One region of the Microbacterium sp. C448 genome, then DNA from elsewhere that is predicted to be linked to it. Evidence: predicted binding sites of a transcription regulator. Region 1 holds the regulator's gene; the other holds the start of a gene.

Region 1 (8,290 bases):
CGGCTGGTGCTCGCGGGTGTGTCGCCGGCAGCGCCGAGGGCGGCCAGGGTGTCGGTGGATGTCGCGGGTGCCACCCGGGCAAGGTTCTCGGGCGTGTGGGCCTCAGCGTTCGGACGGTCGGGGTCGCTCATGTGCGGCAAGTTATGGCCCTTCGGTGAACGGCGGGTGACCCGGGCCGCGACGGTGCGGCGCGCTCAGGCTATACCCGGCGTCGCTCAGCGGCGGATGCATCCGTCAGCATCCCTCTCGCTCCTCAAAGTTGAGCCAGTTCATATCAAGTTCATTTGACGTTCTCTCGAGTGGGGGATACCCTTGAGTCATAACGGCTCAACCCGTCCGATTCACCCCGAACCGGACGACCTCGAGCCCACAGACTTCAGGCCGCGGCATCCGTCCGGCCTCACACGAAGAAGAGAGAGACACACATGCCACGTGCAGTTGGAATCGACCTCGGCACGACCAACTCGGTCGTCAGCGTCCTCGAGGGCGGCGAGCCCAAGGTCATCGCGAACGCCGAGGGCTTCCGCACGACCCCCTCGGTCGTCGCATTCACGAAGGACGGCGAGGTGCTCGTCGGCGAGACCGCCAAGCGCCAGGCCGTGACCAACGTCGACCGCACGATCTCGTCCGTCAAGCGCCACATGGGCACCGACTGGACGTTCGACGTCGACGGCAAGAAGTACACCGCGCAGGAGATCTCGGCGCGCATCCTCGGCAAGCTCAAGCGCGACGCCGAGGAGTACCTGGGCGACAGCGTCACCGACGCCGTCATCACCGTTCCCGCGTACTTCAACGACGCCGAGCGTCAGGCGACGAAGGAAGCCGGCGAGATCGCGGGCCTCAACGTCCTCCGCATCATCAACGAGCCCACCGCGGCCGCCCTGGCCTATGGCCTCGACCGCGGCAAGGAAGACGAGCTCATCCTCGTCTTCGACCTCGGTGGCGGAACGTTCGACGTCTCGCTGCTCGAGGTGGGCAAGGACGACGGGTTCTCCACGATCCAGGTGCGCTCGACCGCCGGCGACAACCGTCTCGGTGGCGACGACTGGGACCAGCGCGTCGTCGACTACCTGATCAAGCAGTTCAAGGACACCACGGGCGTGGATGTCGCGGGCGACAAGATCGCTCTGCAGCGTCTCAAGGAAGCCGCGGAGCAGGCGAAGAAGGAGCTCTCGAGCTCCAGCTCGACGAGCATCAACCTGCCCTACCTGTCGCTCACCGAGAACGGCCCCGTGTCGCTCTCCGAGACGCTGACGCGCGCCAAGTTCGAGGACCTGACGAAGGACCTGCTTGACCGCACCAAGAAGCCGTTCGAGGACGTCATCCGCGAGGCCGGCATCAAGGTTGCGGACATCGACCACGTCGTGCTCGTCGGTGGCTCGACCCGTATGCCCGCCGTTGCCGAGCTCGTCAAGCGGGAGGCCGGCAAGGAAGCCAACAAGGGCGTCAACCCGGACGAGGTCGTCGCCGTCGGCGCCGCCCTGCAGGCCGGTGTGCTGAAGGGTGAGCGCAAGGACGTTCTGCTCATCGACGTGACCCCCCTGAGCCTCGGTATCGAGACCAAGGGTGGCATCATGACGAAGCTCATCGAGCGCAACACGGCCATCCCGACCAAGCGCAGCGAGACCTTCACCACGGCCGACGACAACCAGCCGTCCGTGGCGATCCAGGTCTTCCAGGGCGAGCGTGAGTTCACGCGCGACAACAAGCCGCTCGGAACGTTCGAGCTCACCGGAATCGCTCCCGCGCCCCGTGGCATCCCGCAGGTCGAGGTCACCTTCGACCTGGACGCCAACGGAATCGTGCACGTGTCCGCCAAGGACAAGGGCACCGGCAAGGAGCAGTCGATGACCATCACGGGTGGCTCGTCGCTACCCAAGGAGGACATCGAGCGCATGGTGCGCGAGGCCGAGGAGCACGCCGCGGAGGACAAGAAGCGCCGCGAGTTCGCCGAGGTCCGCAACCAGGCCGAGACGCTCTCGTACTCCATCGAGAAGCTCATCCAGGACAACGCCGACAAGCTGCCCGAGGACGTCAAGTCGTCGGTGCAGGCCGACGTCGATGCGCTGAAGACGGCCCTCGCCGGCGATGACGACGAGGCCGTGAAGTCCGCGTTCGACACGCTCAACGCGAGCCAGGGCAAGCTCGGCGAAGCCATCTACGCCTCGTCGCAGGCGGCGGGCGATTCGACGGGCTCAGGGACCGACCCTGACGCGACCGACCCGGGCAACGGCGAGACGCCGAACCCGGAAGAGGACGTCATTGACGCCGAGGTCGTGGACGACGAAGACGAGAAGAAGCAGTAGGACATGGCAAACAAGGACGACGAACGCCCCGAGGGGCAGGGCGCCGGTCCTGATGGCACGCAGGGGCCGGAGGAGCAGTCCTCCGGCCCCGTGTCGCAGGATGGGGTGTCGCAGGACGGTACGTCGCAGGATGGCTCGAACGCCCAGGCCGACGAGCTGACGCTCGACGACATCCTGGGTGCGCCGCAGAACGCGGATGCTGCAGCTCAAGAAGCCGTGCTCGCCGATCTCGAGTCGGCCCTGTTGGGCGACCTCAAGCGGCTGCAGGCGGAGTACGCCAACTACCGCCGCCGCACGGAAGAGCAGCGCGAGCGCGAGATCGAACGGGCGAAGGGCGAGGCCGCCAAGGGCCTTCTGCCGGTGCTCGATGATCTCGACCGCGCCGCGAAGCACGGCGACCTGCAAGAGGGCACACCGTTCTCGGCGATCGGCGAGAAGATCCGTACGGTGGCTGAGCGGCTCGGCGTGACCTCGTTCGGTTCTGCCGGCGAGGCTTTCGACCCCCAGGTGCACGAGGCGATCTTCCAGCAGCCCATCGCGGGCACGGAGGTGCCGACGGTGCTCGAGGTCGTCGAGGTCGGTTACCGGCTCGGCTCGGTGGAACTGCGGCCCGCCAAGGTCGTCGTCGCCGTGCCGGCAGAGTAGACGGAGCGGCGATGGCTAGCCAGGACTGGTTCGACAGGGACTTCTACGGTGTGCTCGGCGTCTCGAAAGACGTCACGCCGGCCGACTTGAAGAAGGCCTACCGCAAGCTTGCGCGCACGTATCACCCCGATTCCAACCAGGGCGATGCGAAGGCCGAGGCGAAGTTCAAAGAGATCAGCGAGGCGTACTCGGTGCTCTCGGACGCCGGGCAGCGAGAAGAGTACGACCAGATCCGCGCCATGGGTTCGGGTGCTCGCTTCACCGCGGGTGGCGGCCAAAGTCAGGGCTTCGAAGACGTCTTCAGCCGGTTCGGCCAGGGTCGCGGCGGGCAGCAGGCCCCGGATTTCGACGACATTTTTTCGATGTTCAACCATCAGGGCGCGGGCGGGTCCTTCGGATCCGGCCGGTTCGGTCAGACATCCGGTGGTTTCCGTGGCTACGGCGGACCGACGCGCGGCGCAGATATGACGGCGCGCACGACGGTCGACTTCGTCACGGCGACCAAGGGCGAGACCATCACCCTGCAGGGTGAGGACGGCAGCCCGTTCAAGGTCAAGATCCCCGCGGGTGTCGCGGACGGGCAGAAGATCCGTCTGCGCGGACGCGGGCGACCCTCGCCCGATGGCGGGGAGACGGGCGACATCGTCGTGCAGGTCACGGTCAGGCCGCACCCCGTCTTCACGCGCGACGGCCTGAACCTGCGGGTAACCGTGCCCGTGACGTTCACAGAGGCGGCGCTCGGCGCCACGATCGAGGTTCCGACGCTCGGTGGCGATCCCGTCAAGCTGCGGGTCGCCCCCGGCACGCCCTCGGGTCGCGTGCTGCGCGTCAAGGGACGCGGCGTGCAGACCCAGAAGGGCACCGGTGATCTGCTCGCCGAGGTCCAGGTGGCCGTTCCCGCTCATCTGGACGATGCGGCCCGTGAGGCGCTCGAGCGGTTCCACGAGCTGGAGCCGAAAGAGAACCCGCGTGCCGACCTGATGGCCAGGGCGCGGGGTTAGGGCGCTCATGATGAATGGGATGCGCGGCGAAGAGATCGACGAGGATGCTCCGATCTTCGCGATCGCGGTCGCTGCCGAACTCTCGGCGATGCATCCTCAGACCCTGCGCCAGTACGACCGGCTGGGACTCGTCGTCCCCGCCCGCACGCAGGGCGGTTCGCGGCGGTACTCGACGCGTCACGTCGAGCAGCTGCGAGAGGTCGCGCGCCTGTCGTCCGAGGGCATGAGCCTTCCGGCGATCGCGCGCATCCTCGAGCTCGAAGAAGACGTGCGGACGCTTAGACGTCAGGTGCGCGAGCTCGAGTCGCGTGTTCGGGCTGAGGTGCAGAATCGCCCCGGCGCGCGTGTTTTCGCGGCCGGCACGGCGGGTGCGGTCATCACGCTCCGCCACGGCAAGCGCGTGCGTCGCGCGACCGACATCGTGCTCTGGCGCCCGGGGCATCCCGAAGACTGAGCGCGAAACTTCAGCTTTGTCTCGTTTTGCCGTGCTTTTTCAGACATAGCTGAAGTTTCGCGCGCTGTATGCGGCTCAGGACTGGGCGGCGAAGGCCGCGTGATCCTGGCGGGATAGCTCGGCGTAGGCGTACGACCAGTCGACGATCGCCTCCGCGACGGCGCGGCCCCCGCCGATGTAGCCGGCCACTTCGGGTGCGGCCGGCGACTGGCCGTGCGCGCGGGCGAGCACGATCGCGCACGCCTGCGCGTAGCGACGGAACGGTCGATCCTCGAGCGTCTCGATGTCGATACCGCCCTTCATGTCGTGGAACTGGCGCACGTAGTAGTCGTTGCCGTTCGCGCGCAGATGACCGAGGAACGGGTCCGACACCGCCTGCAGGATGCGTTGCATGGCCACGACGCGCGCGCCCTCTCCGTTGAGGTCGATGTGCTGGGTCAGACTTGTCGGCTGGCGGATGCCGCCGTACTGGGCCAGGACGCTCTGCCCCGCCTGCTTCGCCTGCAACAGCAGGAGATTGCCGTCTCCGTCCTGGAACGCCGTCAGGAAGCACCGCGTGCCGACGCTGCCGACGCCCACGACGCGGCGGGCCATGTCGGACGCGACGTACTGCTGCACGACCATGCGCACATCGACGTTTGCGGAGGCGAGGTAGTCGGCGATGAACCGGTGCAGTCCCTCCTCGATCTCGTCCGAGACGTGCGTCATCGTCGGGGCCTGCTCGACGAACGTCACGCGCCCATCGATCACCTCGGTCAGTCGGCGAGCGGCGCGCTCCGAGGTGCGCTTCTGTGCGTCCCGAATGGCGGCGCGCAAGGCGTTGGCCGACGCCGCGTCCATGGCCTCGAGTCCCGCCTGAGCGTCGAAGTGCTCGTAGTAGCGGTGCAGGGGGCTGTGACGACGCCCGGAGGAGAGCGATTTGGCGTATCTCTTGACCGTGGCGAGGGCAGTCTCCCTCACCACCGCTTCATCGCGGCCCGTGTCCTGCCCCGCGATGATGACGCTCGCAACCAGCCGCTTGACGTCCCACTCCCAGGGAGCCCAGGCGGCCTCGTCGAAGTCGTTCAGGTCGAAGACGAGGGTGCGAAGGGGGCTTGCGTAGAAGCCGAAGTTGGCGACGTGCGCATCGCCCGACGAGCCGACCAGGATGCCCGAGTGCGGGTCTCGCGCGAGGTCCGCAGCCATGACCGCCGCCGCGCCCCGGTAGAACGCGAAGGGGCTCGCGGCCATCCGTTCCCGGCGTATGGGCACGAGTTCGGGAACGCGGGGTTCATTCTGCTCGGCCAGAATGCCGAGCGGGTCGCGACCCGTCGTCGTGAGCGTCGAGAGCGCGGCGCGGGGAATGCGTGAACGTGCGGATCGACCAGCCTGAGCGTAGCTCTCGCGCGAGGGGGGCGGGGTCCACGGGGGACCGGCTGAAGAATCGGCAGCGCTCATGAGCCCATCATGCCGTCAGAGAGCGTGCGGCCGGCGGATGCTCAATCGTCGAGTTCGAACGGCGACGCGGTCAGGCGGATCAGCTCCTCCGCCTCGGCACAGAAGCCCTCGATCCGGTCGAAGAGCTGGGTCAGCGACGTCGATCCGAGCAGCGCGTATCGGTCGATCGTCTGGATCGGGGCGATCCCTGCGAGCTGCCAGGCCGCGGTCACGGGATCGTCGGCCAGCTCTTCATCGACGGACCACGGCACATCGACGTATTCGGAGGCCGTCGCGAGCAGTCTCCGGACGCAGCGCTCCGTCTGCCGGTGTCTGTCGGCGAGACCCGGCCTCCACTCCAGCGCCGGCAGATCCCGCACCTCCGCCAGCGGGTACGTGTCGTGATCCAGCCAGCGCACGACCTCGATGCGGCGGCCGCCGCCGGCGACGGCCATTGTCGAACTCTCCAACGCGTAGTACGCCCGAACGTGCGCGACCGTCCCGATGGGAAAGCGCTGGTCGCCGCCGCCGACCTCGGTTCCGCGCTCGATGAGCACCACGCCGAACTCCGCGTCTCCGGTCATGATGTCGGCGAACATCGCCAGATACCGCGGTTCGAAGATGCGCAGGGGAAGCGGCATGCCCGGCATGAGCACCGACTCGAGCGGAAACATCGGCATGATCGCCATGCTCTCAGCGTGCCATCGGTTCGAGGGGGTGGGGGCGGCTCCGCCTCGATCCGCCCCGAGCAAAACGCCGGCGCGGGATCAGGCGGGGTCGATCCGGAGCGTCTGCGCGCCCTCGCCCACCGTCATGTCGTCAACGAGTCGGATGCTTCGGGCCACCTCGTCGATCGCGGGCAGCACCGTTCCGAACCGCGTGCGATCGCTGCACACGGCGTTGACCGTCACGAAGTGCGTCCCGGTGTCCCACGTGTATGTCGCAAAGGGAGGGGTCCGCTCGTCGGGCGGCAGGTCCATCACGAGCCTCTCGCCGATCCCGAGGTAGGTGCCGCGGAACGATTCGGTGTCGTCGTACTCCATCGGCATCATGGCGCGGGCCGTGCGCAGTTGCGCCGTCGCCTCTTGCACCTGCGCCAACATCACGACGAGTTCGGGATCGGACTTCCACACCCACACGAGTACGCGGCCCTCGGCGCGTCGCATGAGCAGGGGAGCGGCCTGGCTCATCGCCCACGCGGCGAACCCGGAAGAGGGCCGCTCCGTCGCACCCATCGCCCGGTTGGCCTGCGACAACAGCATTCCGATCGCGGCCTTGCGGTGGCGCCGACCCCGCCAGCCGAGGGATCCCGTCACCGCCACCCAGCGGTTCGGATCGGCATCGGCCTGCAGTCTCGCCATGCCCCCACAGTAGGACGGATGCCTGGGCATCCGCACGATCATCCGCCCGGCGCGTGGGCCCGGGCGGTCAGAGGGCGCTCGGGTAGAGTGGGCGGCGCGCAGCACCCGACCGTGCGACCCCGTTCCGCCGCACAGATTGGCACCCAGCATCCCGTGAGCTCCCCCGAGACCCACGGCGTCCCTCGCGAGTCAGCCTCAGCGGCGCCCGCCGGGGATGCGAACGCTTCCGCACGCCCGCTGACCATCGTGATGGGCTGCGACACCTTCTTCCCCGACGTCAACGGGGCCGCCCGTTTCAGTGAGCGACTCGCTGCGGGCCTCGTGCAGCGCGGCCACGACGTGCACGTGGTGGCACCGAATCAGGCGTATCGCCGCAAGGCGCCCGGAATCGAGATCATCGAGGGTGAACCGATGACGGTGCATCGTCTGCCGTCGGTGCGTTGGCCCCCGCACGACTGGCTGCGATTCGTCTGGCCGTGGCGCACCAAGCACTACGCCCGACAGGTGCTCGACGCCGTGAAGCCGGATGTGGTCCACATCCAGTCCCACATCGTGATCGGGCGGGGCCTGACGCGGGAGGCCGCCAAGCGGGGCATCCCGGTCGTTGCGACGAACCACGTCATGCCCGAGAACATCCTCGATCACACAACTCTGCCGGCGTGGATGGATGCCCTGCTGGTGAAGTGGGCGTGGGCGGACGCCAACCGCACGTTCCAGATGACGTCTGCGGTGACGACGCCCACCCGCAACGCCGCGAACTTCCTCGAAGCCGCGATAAACATCACGGGCGTCGTGCCGATCAGTTGCGGTATTGCCGCGTCGAATTATCGCCCCGACCTGACCCCGCGCGATCGCAATCGCGTGCTGTTCGTGGGCCGGCTGACGCGCGAGAAGCAGATCGACCTGCTCCTCGAGGCGATCGTCACCCTCGACCCCGCGCTCGATGTGCAGGTCGACATCGTCGGCGGCGGCGACCAGCGCAAGCACCTCGAACAGCTCGCCGAACGGCTCGGACTCGCCGACCGCGTGACGTTCCACGGTCGTGTTGAGGAAGAGGAGCTGCGGGCGCTGTACTCGCGGGCCAGCGTCTTCGCGATGCCCTCGGTG
Region 2 (8,290 bases), on a different contig from region 1:
TGTACACCTGGAACTTCCATCCCGAACTCATCGAATCGGCTCGGCGCCAGGGGGTGGATGGATACCTCTCGAAGACCTTGACGGCACCGCAGCTCGTCGCGGCGATCGAGGCGGTGCACGCGGGTGAACTCGTGATCAGCAATCAGGGCCGCCGGGCGCCCAGCGCGCCGGGGCTCGACTGGCCGGGACGACTCGAGGGCATCACCGACCGCGAGTCCGAGATTCTCGCGCTCATCACCCAGGGCAAGAGCAACGCCGAGGTCGCGAGCCTCACCTACCTGAGCCCGAACACGGTGAAGTCATACATCCGATCCGTCTACCGCAAGATCGGCGCGACGAGCCGCACTCAGGCCGTGCTGTATGGCGTCGCCCACGGATTCACCCCCGACACTCACCGGATCGACCATTGGATGGGCGGGCCGTGACTCGCGCCGCGCTCACCCGCGCCCGGTAGGGGTCCGAACGGCGATACCGGGATACTCCACGACGAGCCCCGCACGGTCGAACGGGATGTCGCACGCGAAATCGAACGTCGATGACTCGTAGTGGAACAGCAACCGGTCGGGCGTGGTCCCGACCAGGGTGTATCGCTGCTCCAGGCGTTCCACCCGAAGGTCATCGGCGCGAACGAAAGCCGCGGGCACGTCGACGCTGGCTCCGACGACGAAGTCGAGCCGATGAATGGGGAGTGTATTGGTGACAGCGGATGACTCGAAGTCCACGTCAACGCATCCGTCGAGGTCCGGGCGCTGCGTCCCGTCGACGATCCAATGACCCTGCGCGTCACGCGTCACCGTCGTCTCGCCCGTCCCCTGAGCACCCAGGCGAGACGCTCGCACCGAGACCGTCGTCCACGAAGGATCCACGGTCAGGTCGTAGCCGACCGACCACAGGGCGCCCGACTCGTTCGCCGTTGTGTGCCCCGTCAAACGATGACCCGCACATCACGGAAGAACGCAACCTCGAAGCCGACCCGCAGCCCCTGGTGATTCCAGCTCCCGGCGGGAGGCAATGGTGTCAGCCTCATGAGGCGAATCTAGCTCGACGAAAACATCACAGATAGATAACGGGAAACCTTGCTTGTCGTTACCTCGCCGTTATAGAGTGCAAGCACGGAAGTTGTTTGCTGTGGCAGCTACCGACATGTGATTGCAGGACACTCTTGGTGCAAGGGACAAGGGCCGGTCAGAAGCCTCTCTGACCGGCCCTTACTCTTGCCGTCCGCGATCTGCCTGCGTGCCGCGGCGCGCATTCGCTCCTTCACAGGGAGAGTCACCCAGAGTTATCCACAGATCCCGCCGCTGACCAGGTCTTTCGTCGCCGTCGATGTCGGTGGTTGATGGGACTCTGGAGGCATGTTCACGACCGCACCCCGCGATACCGAGGCATCCCTCGGCACGACGCTGCGGGCTGGTGTGGCAGAGGCATCCGCCCTGCTCGACGCGCACGTACTCCCCAAACGGAATCAGTTGACCCTGTTGCCCGACGACGAGCTCCTGGAGCTCACGCGCGCCGCGGAAGAACTGGGCAGGCGGGCGGATGCGCTGCGAACGCTCGCGGCCGCGGAGGTCGGACGCAGGTCTGGTCCCGAGCGAGGAGCGGAGGGGCTGAGCTCGTGTCTCGGATGCCGCAACCCGGCTGAACTCCTCGAGCGGTTGTGTTCGGTGTCGGGCGCGACGGCGCGGACTCGGTTGCGACTCGGCGCGCACATAGCGCCGAGGTTCGGCCTCGCGGGTGAAACTCTTCCCTCAGACTTTCCCGCGGCGCGGGTGGCGTTCAGCGCCGGCGAGCTGGGAATCGATTCGCTGGTCGCCATCACCGGCACCCTTTCTTCCCTGACCGAACGGTGCGGGGCGGAGGCGGTCGCGGCCGCCGAGGGCGAGTTGGTTGCGGCCGCCACGGGCACCGCGCCCGACGGCGCACCACCGGCCGCAGCCGACGAGATCCGCATGCAGGCGAAGCTCTGGGCGCTGTACCTGGATCCTGACGGCGTCCTCCCCGACCCCGACCGCACCATGCGGCGTCGAGGCCTGACCCTCGGCCGCGAGCGCGACGGCCTGACTCCCCTCTCGGGCGCGCTGACGATCGACGTTGCAGCGCAGTTGCAGCGACTCTTCGACGCCCAGATCAGCCCGCGCGTGGCAGACCGCGGCCGCCCTGCTTTCACTGAGGACACGGCCGGCGCGCACGACGCCGCGCACGCGGGGGATGACTCGCGCACCCGGGCGCAGCGGCAGCACGACGCTCTCGCGGCGATCCTCGGGGTGGCAGCGCGCGCGGCCGAGTCGCCCTCGATCGGCGGCAGCGCACCGACGCTGCTCGTCACGATCAGCGCCTCCGAACTCGAGCGTCGCGACGGCTTCGGCTTACTCGACGCCGCGCACCTGAGCGACGACATGGGCGCCGACGCGGTTGCCCAGCCGATTCCCGCTACGTTCGCTCGACAGGTTGCGTGTTCCGGTGGCATCCAGCGCCTTGTTCTCGACGCCAACGGCCGCATCATCGAACTCGGCGGACCACAGCGCGTCTTCACGGCGCACCAGCGGCGCGCGATCATCGCGAGGGACGGCGGATGCGTCATCCCGGGATGCCACGTCCCCTCGGCCTGGTGCGAGGTCCATCACGCGACCGACCACGCCCGCGGCGGACCGACGCACACCGACAACGGCGTGCTCTTGTGCTGGTTCCATCACCGCACCCTCGAGACGAGCGGATGGGAGGTGCGCATGCGCGACGGAGTGCCCGAAACCCGCGCACCGGCCTGGGTCGAAGCCCACAGGCCCTGGCGCCCGGTGCACCCACACGGGCATCGGCGAGGTAGACGCGCGCGGCCGGGGTGAGGGCAGGGATAGAGGCCGGGCTAGGACCTAAACCCCGCCGCCGCCACCGCCGCCGCCACCACCGCCCGCGGAACCGCCGCCGGACGATCCACCCGAGGTGGATGCCGTCGACGAGCTCGTCGACAGGGAAGAGATGCTCGACGAGAAAGCGGCCGCACTGAAAGCACTCGTGCCGTAGTACCAGCCGGGCGTGGAGTCGCCGTAGTAGACGACGATGTGTTCGGCCCACTTCTTCTCCTGGCCGAACACCACGGCGTAGGGCAGCAGACGCTCGTACAGCCTGATCATCTGTCGCGGATCGTCGACGGCGATCGACGTGCGCTCGGCTCCCTGCGGCGACTGCAGCATCCGGATGCGGTCAGCCTCCGCCCACTCGATGAACACCTTCACCCCGGCGAGGTGGTCGCGCAGTTCCGCACCGCGCGAGGTCAGGGGCCGGCGCGAGACCAGCACACCCGCCGTGATCGCGAGGATGGGCGCCGCGACGAGCAGCGGAACAGACCAGGCGGGGGTGATCCCACCCTCGAGACCGACAACGCCCAGAATCACCGACGCGACCGCCGCAAGGACTCCGACGAGGATCGGCCGCGCTCGCACGATTCCCGGCACCTCGCGCCGCACACCCATCGCGGCCAGCGTCGCATCCGCCTCCTTCAGGATCTTCTGCGCCGTGCGCGACACCCGCGCGTCGCTCTTGCCGAGCGTGAACGTCGTCTTCCCGTCGGGGAACATCCCGTCAAGCAGCTCGCGGCCGTTCTCGTCAGCCAGCGAACGGTTGACGAGCTCGAGCTCGAATGTCTGACTGCCCCATTTGCGCTCGCCCTCGACGATTCGAATCGAGCCCGCGATCGCCTGCTCCAGCACCTCCGCCGGAATGCCCTTGGTCTGCGCGCCCCACAGCACCGCGGACTCGAGCGCGTCGAGGCCTGGCGGTGGGTCGTACTCGGCGATCACCGTCGGCCGGCCCGGGTCGTCACGCAGCCGACGGCGACGGATGACCGCGGCCCAGACCACGGCCAGCACAGCGACGAGCGTCGCCCCGCCCTGCAACCATCCGACCGGTGAAGCAAAGGGCGACGAATCGAACGCGGCGAACGTGCCGGGCTCGAAGGCAACCGCAATCGTCATCGTCTGGCGCGGCGCCAAGGCATCGGCGCGTGCCGAGACGACGGCGCCCGCCGCATCGGTCGCCACGTCGATCTCGCAGTTATCGGTCGAGCCGGTTGACCCCTGGTAGCACGCGACATCGCCGGTCGCCGCCTCGGCCAGGTCTCCGTCGAGCACCACGCGCGCATCCACGCGGTCGAACGGTTGCGCCCATTCCTCGCCGTTGACGTCCCAGTACAGCTCGTCGACGCCCGTGTCATCAAAGCCCCGCGTGACGTTCTGAAGGTCATAGGTGAAGACGTAGGTCTGCGCGCCATGCACGTAGTCATCCGCTCGCGAGGTGACGATGAGGAAGTCGTCTTCGTCGTCGGTCTCGACGGGCCTCTCGGCACCCGTCTCGTCCGTCACCGAAACGAGAGAGGGAAACAGGGGTGCGTTCAGATAGCTGTTCGGGATGAGCCGCCGCATGCCCCGATTCTGATCACTCTCGGGGAAGACGGCGACGAACGTCTCGATCACCCGCATCCGACTGGTGCCGTCTTCGGCCCGGGACAGGGTGTATTCGACGTCGAGGCTCGCAAACGAAAAGTCGTCGACATCGCTCGGAACGGCGGCGGCAAAGTCGGACCCCGTACCCCGCTCCGCGGCGGACGCCGGGGGAACACCGGCGCCCACTCCCCCCGCGACGACTCCTCCAGCGACGACGATCGACATCGCGATCGATATCGCGACGATCAGTCCCGTTCGAAGCAATGCACGCATGGGCCCAGCCTAGACACGGGCGCTCCGCGACCCGCCCGCCACCGGCCGCGGACAAGTAGCCTGTACGGCATGACGAACCGCCGCCTCGCCGTTGAAGCGTGGGAGAGTTTGTTCCGCGCGCAGCACGAGGTGTTCACCGAGATCAGCAGCGACTTCCGCGGCACCGGCCTCGAACAGGGCGAGTATGACGTGCTGTTGACCGTGACACGCGGACCCGAGATGACCGCGCGACTGCGCGATGTGACCGCACGGATGCTCGTCAGCCAGCCATCCGTCTCTCGCCTCGTCGACCGCATGGTGGTCCGCGGCCTGGTCACCAAATGCGCCGACCCCGATGACGGTCGCGGTGCGCTCGTCCGCGCGACCGAGACGGGTGCGGCCGCTTTTCGCGTCGTCGCGACGCAGCACGCACGCACGATCGCCGAGCGGATGTCCCGGCTCAGCGACGACGAACTCGAAGCGCTCCGCGGCCTGACGGCGAAACTGCGCGAAACGACCGACTGAGCACGCCGCAAAATACGGATGCCGCACCCCGGAGGGCGCGGCATCCGTTGTACACGCGGTTCTGACTACTGCTCGATGAGCTGCGGCCCCGAGGAGTCAGCTCCCGACTCGCGCGCTGCGATGACGGAAGCATCGGCATCCGTCGCCACTTCGATCTTGCGTGGCTTGGCGCGCTCGCTGACGGGGATCGTCACCGACAGCACGCCGTTGTTGTAGCTCGCAGAGATGCGGTCGGTGTCGACTCCCTGACCGAGGTTGAGCTGCCGCAAAAAGCTCGCCGCTTCACGCTCGCGGGTGATCCACTTGACGCCGTCGCCGGCCGCAAGGGTGCGCTCGGCGCGGATCGTCAACAGTTGGCCGTCGACGTCGATGTCCACCGACCCCGGGTCGATCCCGGGCAGATCGGCGGTCAGCACGTAGTGGTCGCCATCGCGGTAGAGGTCCATCGGCATGCGACGGGGGCCTCGCCGCGCATCCAGAAGGCTCGTCGCGAGGCGGTCGAGGTCGCGGAACGGGTCGTATGTCGCCATGGTGGTGTCCTTCCTTGTTGCGCCGGATTCGCGTCCGGCGATGAACGGGTTCGGTATGGAGTTGATGGAGTTGAGCCGACTCGACTCAACAATCAAAGATTAGCACTCGACGTATGAGAGTGCCAATAATTCGATCCCCCACCGCGGACGTTTTCATCCAGCGACAACCGCACCGACGTCCCTTGCCCGGCCCGTGGTGAACTTGCCATGCTTGCGAACACGAGCCCTGAACGATGACGTCGAGGATCACCATGACTGCCACAGCGCCCCGAACGATGAAGGCCGCCGTGCTGCGCGCGGATGGACCGGGGCTCGAGATCCTCGAGGTCCCCCGCCCCGTGCCGCGGGCGGGAGAGGCGCTCGTCAAGGTCATCGCGTGCGGCGTGTGCCACACCGACCTGCACGTCATGAAGGGCGAGGTGCGCTTTCCCCGGCCGGCGGTGATGGGCCACGAGATCAGCGGCACGCTCGTCGCGTTCGGCGACGACACTCCCCCGACCACGGGACTCGCGATCGGCGACACGGTCATCGGGGCCTTCATCATGCCCTGCGGCGACTGCCCCGCCTGCTCCCGCGGGCGTGACGACCTGTGCGCGGAGTTCTTCGGGCAGAACCGCCTGAACGGCACGCTGTACGACGGCGAGAGCCGCCTCTCGATGCCGGATGGCTCCTTCCTCGCCATGTACTCGATGGGCGGGCTTGCCGAATACGCCGTCGTGCCGATCACCGCGCTGACGCGATTGCCGGACGACCTCGACCCCGTCACATCCGCCGTCCTCGGATGCGCCGCCTTCACCGCGTACGGTGCCGTGCACCGCGCAGGCGATGTCCGACCGGGCGAAGCGGTCGCGATCGTCGCGGTCGGCGGCGTTGGCAGCGGAGTCGTTCAGATGGCCCGCGCCGCGGGCGCCGACCCGATCATCGCGATCGACGTCGCCGACGACAAACTCGAGGCCGCCATGGCCCTCGGCGCGACGCACACGGTCAACTCGCGCGAGACCGATGCCGCCACCGCCGTCCGCGAGATCACCGGCGGTCTGGGTCATGGTCTGGGTGTCGACGTCGCCTTCGAGGCGCTCGGTCACCCCGCCACTTTCCGACAGGCGATCGGCTTGCTCGCCGACGGGGGCCGGATGGTCGCGATCGGCATCGCGGCCGGCGACGCGGCCGCCGAGGTCGAGATCACCCCCCTCGTTCGCCGCGGCTACACGATCACCGGATCGTTCGGTGCGCGCACGCGCGAGGACCTGCCCGCGGTCGTCGACATTGCCGAGGCCGGCGGGTTCGACACCGCACGCCTTGTCACGCGCCGCTACACCCTCGACAATGCAGATGCCGCGTATCAGGCCCTCGCCCGGGGCGAGATCACCGGACGCGCCGTCGTCGTCATGGACCGACCCGATCTACGAACGAAACGAGAACAATGACCACGCGCATCCCGCACTGGATCAATGGCGAGCGCCACGACTCCGATGACCGCCGACTCGGCACCGTCTACGACCCCGCCACGGGCGAGCAGAGCGGCGCCGTCGTGCTGGCCGAGCCTGCCGACGTGGACGCTGCCGTGGCGGCCGCAACGACCGTATTCCCCGCCTGGCGCGACACATCGATCGCGCGCCGCCAGGCCATCCTGTTCCGGTTCCGCGAACTGCTGGAGCAGCGCAAGCCCGAACTGGCAGAGCTCATCACGGCCGAGCACGGGAAGGTCGTCTCGGATGCCCTGGGCGAGATCGCGCGCGGCCAGGAGGTGCTCGAGTTCGCCCTCGGCTTCGCCGACATCCTGAAGGGCGACTACTCGGTGAACGCCTCGACGGGCGTCGACGTCTACTCGTTCCGCCAGCCCATCGGTGTCGCGGCGATCATCAGCCCCTTCAACTTCCCGGCCATGGTGCCGATGTGGTTCTTCCCCATCGCCCTGGCATCGGGGAACACCGTCGTCCTCAAGCCGAGCGAGAAGGACCCGTCCGCCGCGATGTGGATGGCGGAGCTTCTGACCGAGGCCGGGCTACCTGACGGGGTGTTCAACGTGGTGCACGGCGACAAGGTCGCGGTCGATGCGTTGCTGGAGCATCCGGATGTCGCGTCCATCTCATTCGTCGGGTCCACCCCGATCGCGCGCTACATCTACGAAACGGCCGCGCGCCACGGCAAACGCGTGCAGTCTCTCGGCGGGGCGAAGAACCACATGCTCGTGCTGCCCGACGCCGACCTCGACCTCGTCGCCGATGCGGCGGTCAACGCGGGCTTCGGTTCGGCCGGCGAGCGCTGCATGGCCATCTCGGTCGTCGTCGCGGTGGAACCTGTCGCCGACGCACTGATCGAGAAGATCTCGGAGCGGATGGCCGGGCTCCGCATCGGCGACGGGCGCCGCGGCTGCGACATGGGCCCCCTTGTCACCCGCGAGCACCGCGACAAGGTGGCCGGGTACATCGATTTGGCGGCGAGCGACGGCGCCGAGATCGTGGTGGACGGTCGGGGTGTCGTTCCCGACGGAGCGCCCGGCGGTTTCTGGCTCGGCCCCACCCTGCTGGATCGGGTTCCGACCAC

Evidence for each region. Region 1 encodes HspR, which represses chaperone genes until heat shock. Its sites were predicted from a motif close to AAGTTGAGTCNNNNNGACTCAACTT; they were not measured.
Region 2: MIC448_RS06835 (Hsp20/alpha crystallin family protein) is a predicted target of HspR. The motif match lies at 5,811-5,835, and genes of this name have one in related genera.

The regions. Positions count from the first base shown of each region.
Region 1 covers NZ_HG779785.1:10,049-18,338, reverse strand. The annotation lists gene MIC448_RS14140 (MFS transporter) at 1-131, opposite strand, end outside; gene dnaK (molecular chaperone DnaK) at 426-2,306, shown strand; gene MIC448_RS14130 (nucleotide exchange factor GrpE) at 2,310-2,951, shown strand; gene MIC448_RS14125 (DnaJ C-terminal domain-containing protein) at 2,963-3,952, shown strand; gene MIC448_RS14120 (heat shock protein transcriptional repressor HspR) at 3,972-4,406, shown strand; gene MIC448_RS14115 (DUF2252 domain-containing protein) at 4,482-5,843, opposite strand; gene MIC448_RS14110 (LON peptidase substrate-binding domain-containing protein) at 5,885-6,511, opposite strand; gene MIC448_RS14105 (hypothetical protein) at 6,590-7,183, opposite strand; gene MIC448_RS14100 (glycosyltransferase) at 7,433-8,290, shown strand, end outside.
Region 2 covers NZ_HG779659.1:667-8,956, reverse strand. The annotation lists gene MIC448_RS06860 (response regulator transcription factor) at 1-425, shown strand, start outside; gene MIC448_RS06855 (putative glycolipid-binding domain-containing protein) at 438-929, opposite strand; gene MIC448_RS06850 (HNH endonuclease signature motif containing protein) at 1,356-2,840, shown strand; gene MIC448_RS06845 (DUF2207 domain-containing protein) at 2,868-4,709, opposite strand; gene MIC448_RS06840 (MarR family winged helix-turn-helix transcriptional regulator) at 4,779-5,213, shown strand; gene MIC448_RS06835 (Hsp20/alpha crystallin family protein) at 5,279-5,743, opposite strand; gene MIC448_RS06830 (zinc-binding dehydrogenase) at 5,995-7,170, shown strand; gene MIC448_RS06825 (CoA-acylating methylmalonate-semialdehyde dehydrogenase) at 7,167-8,290, shown strand, end outside.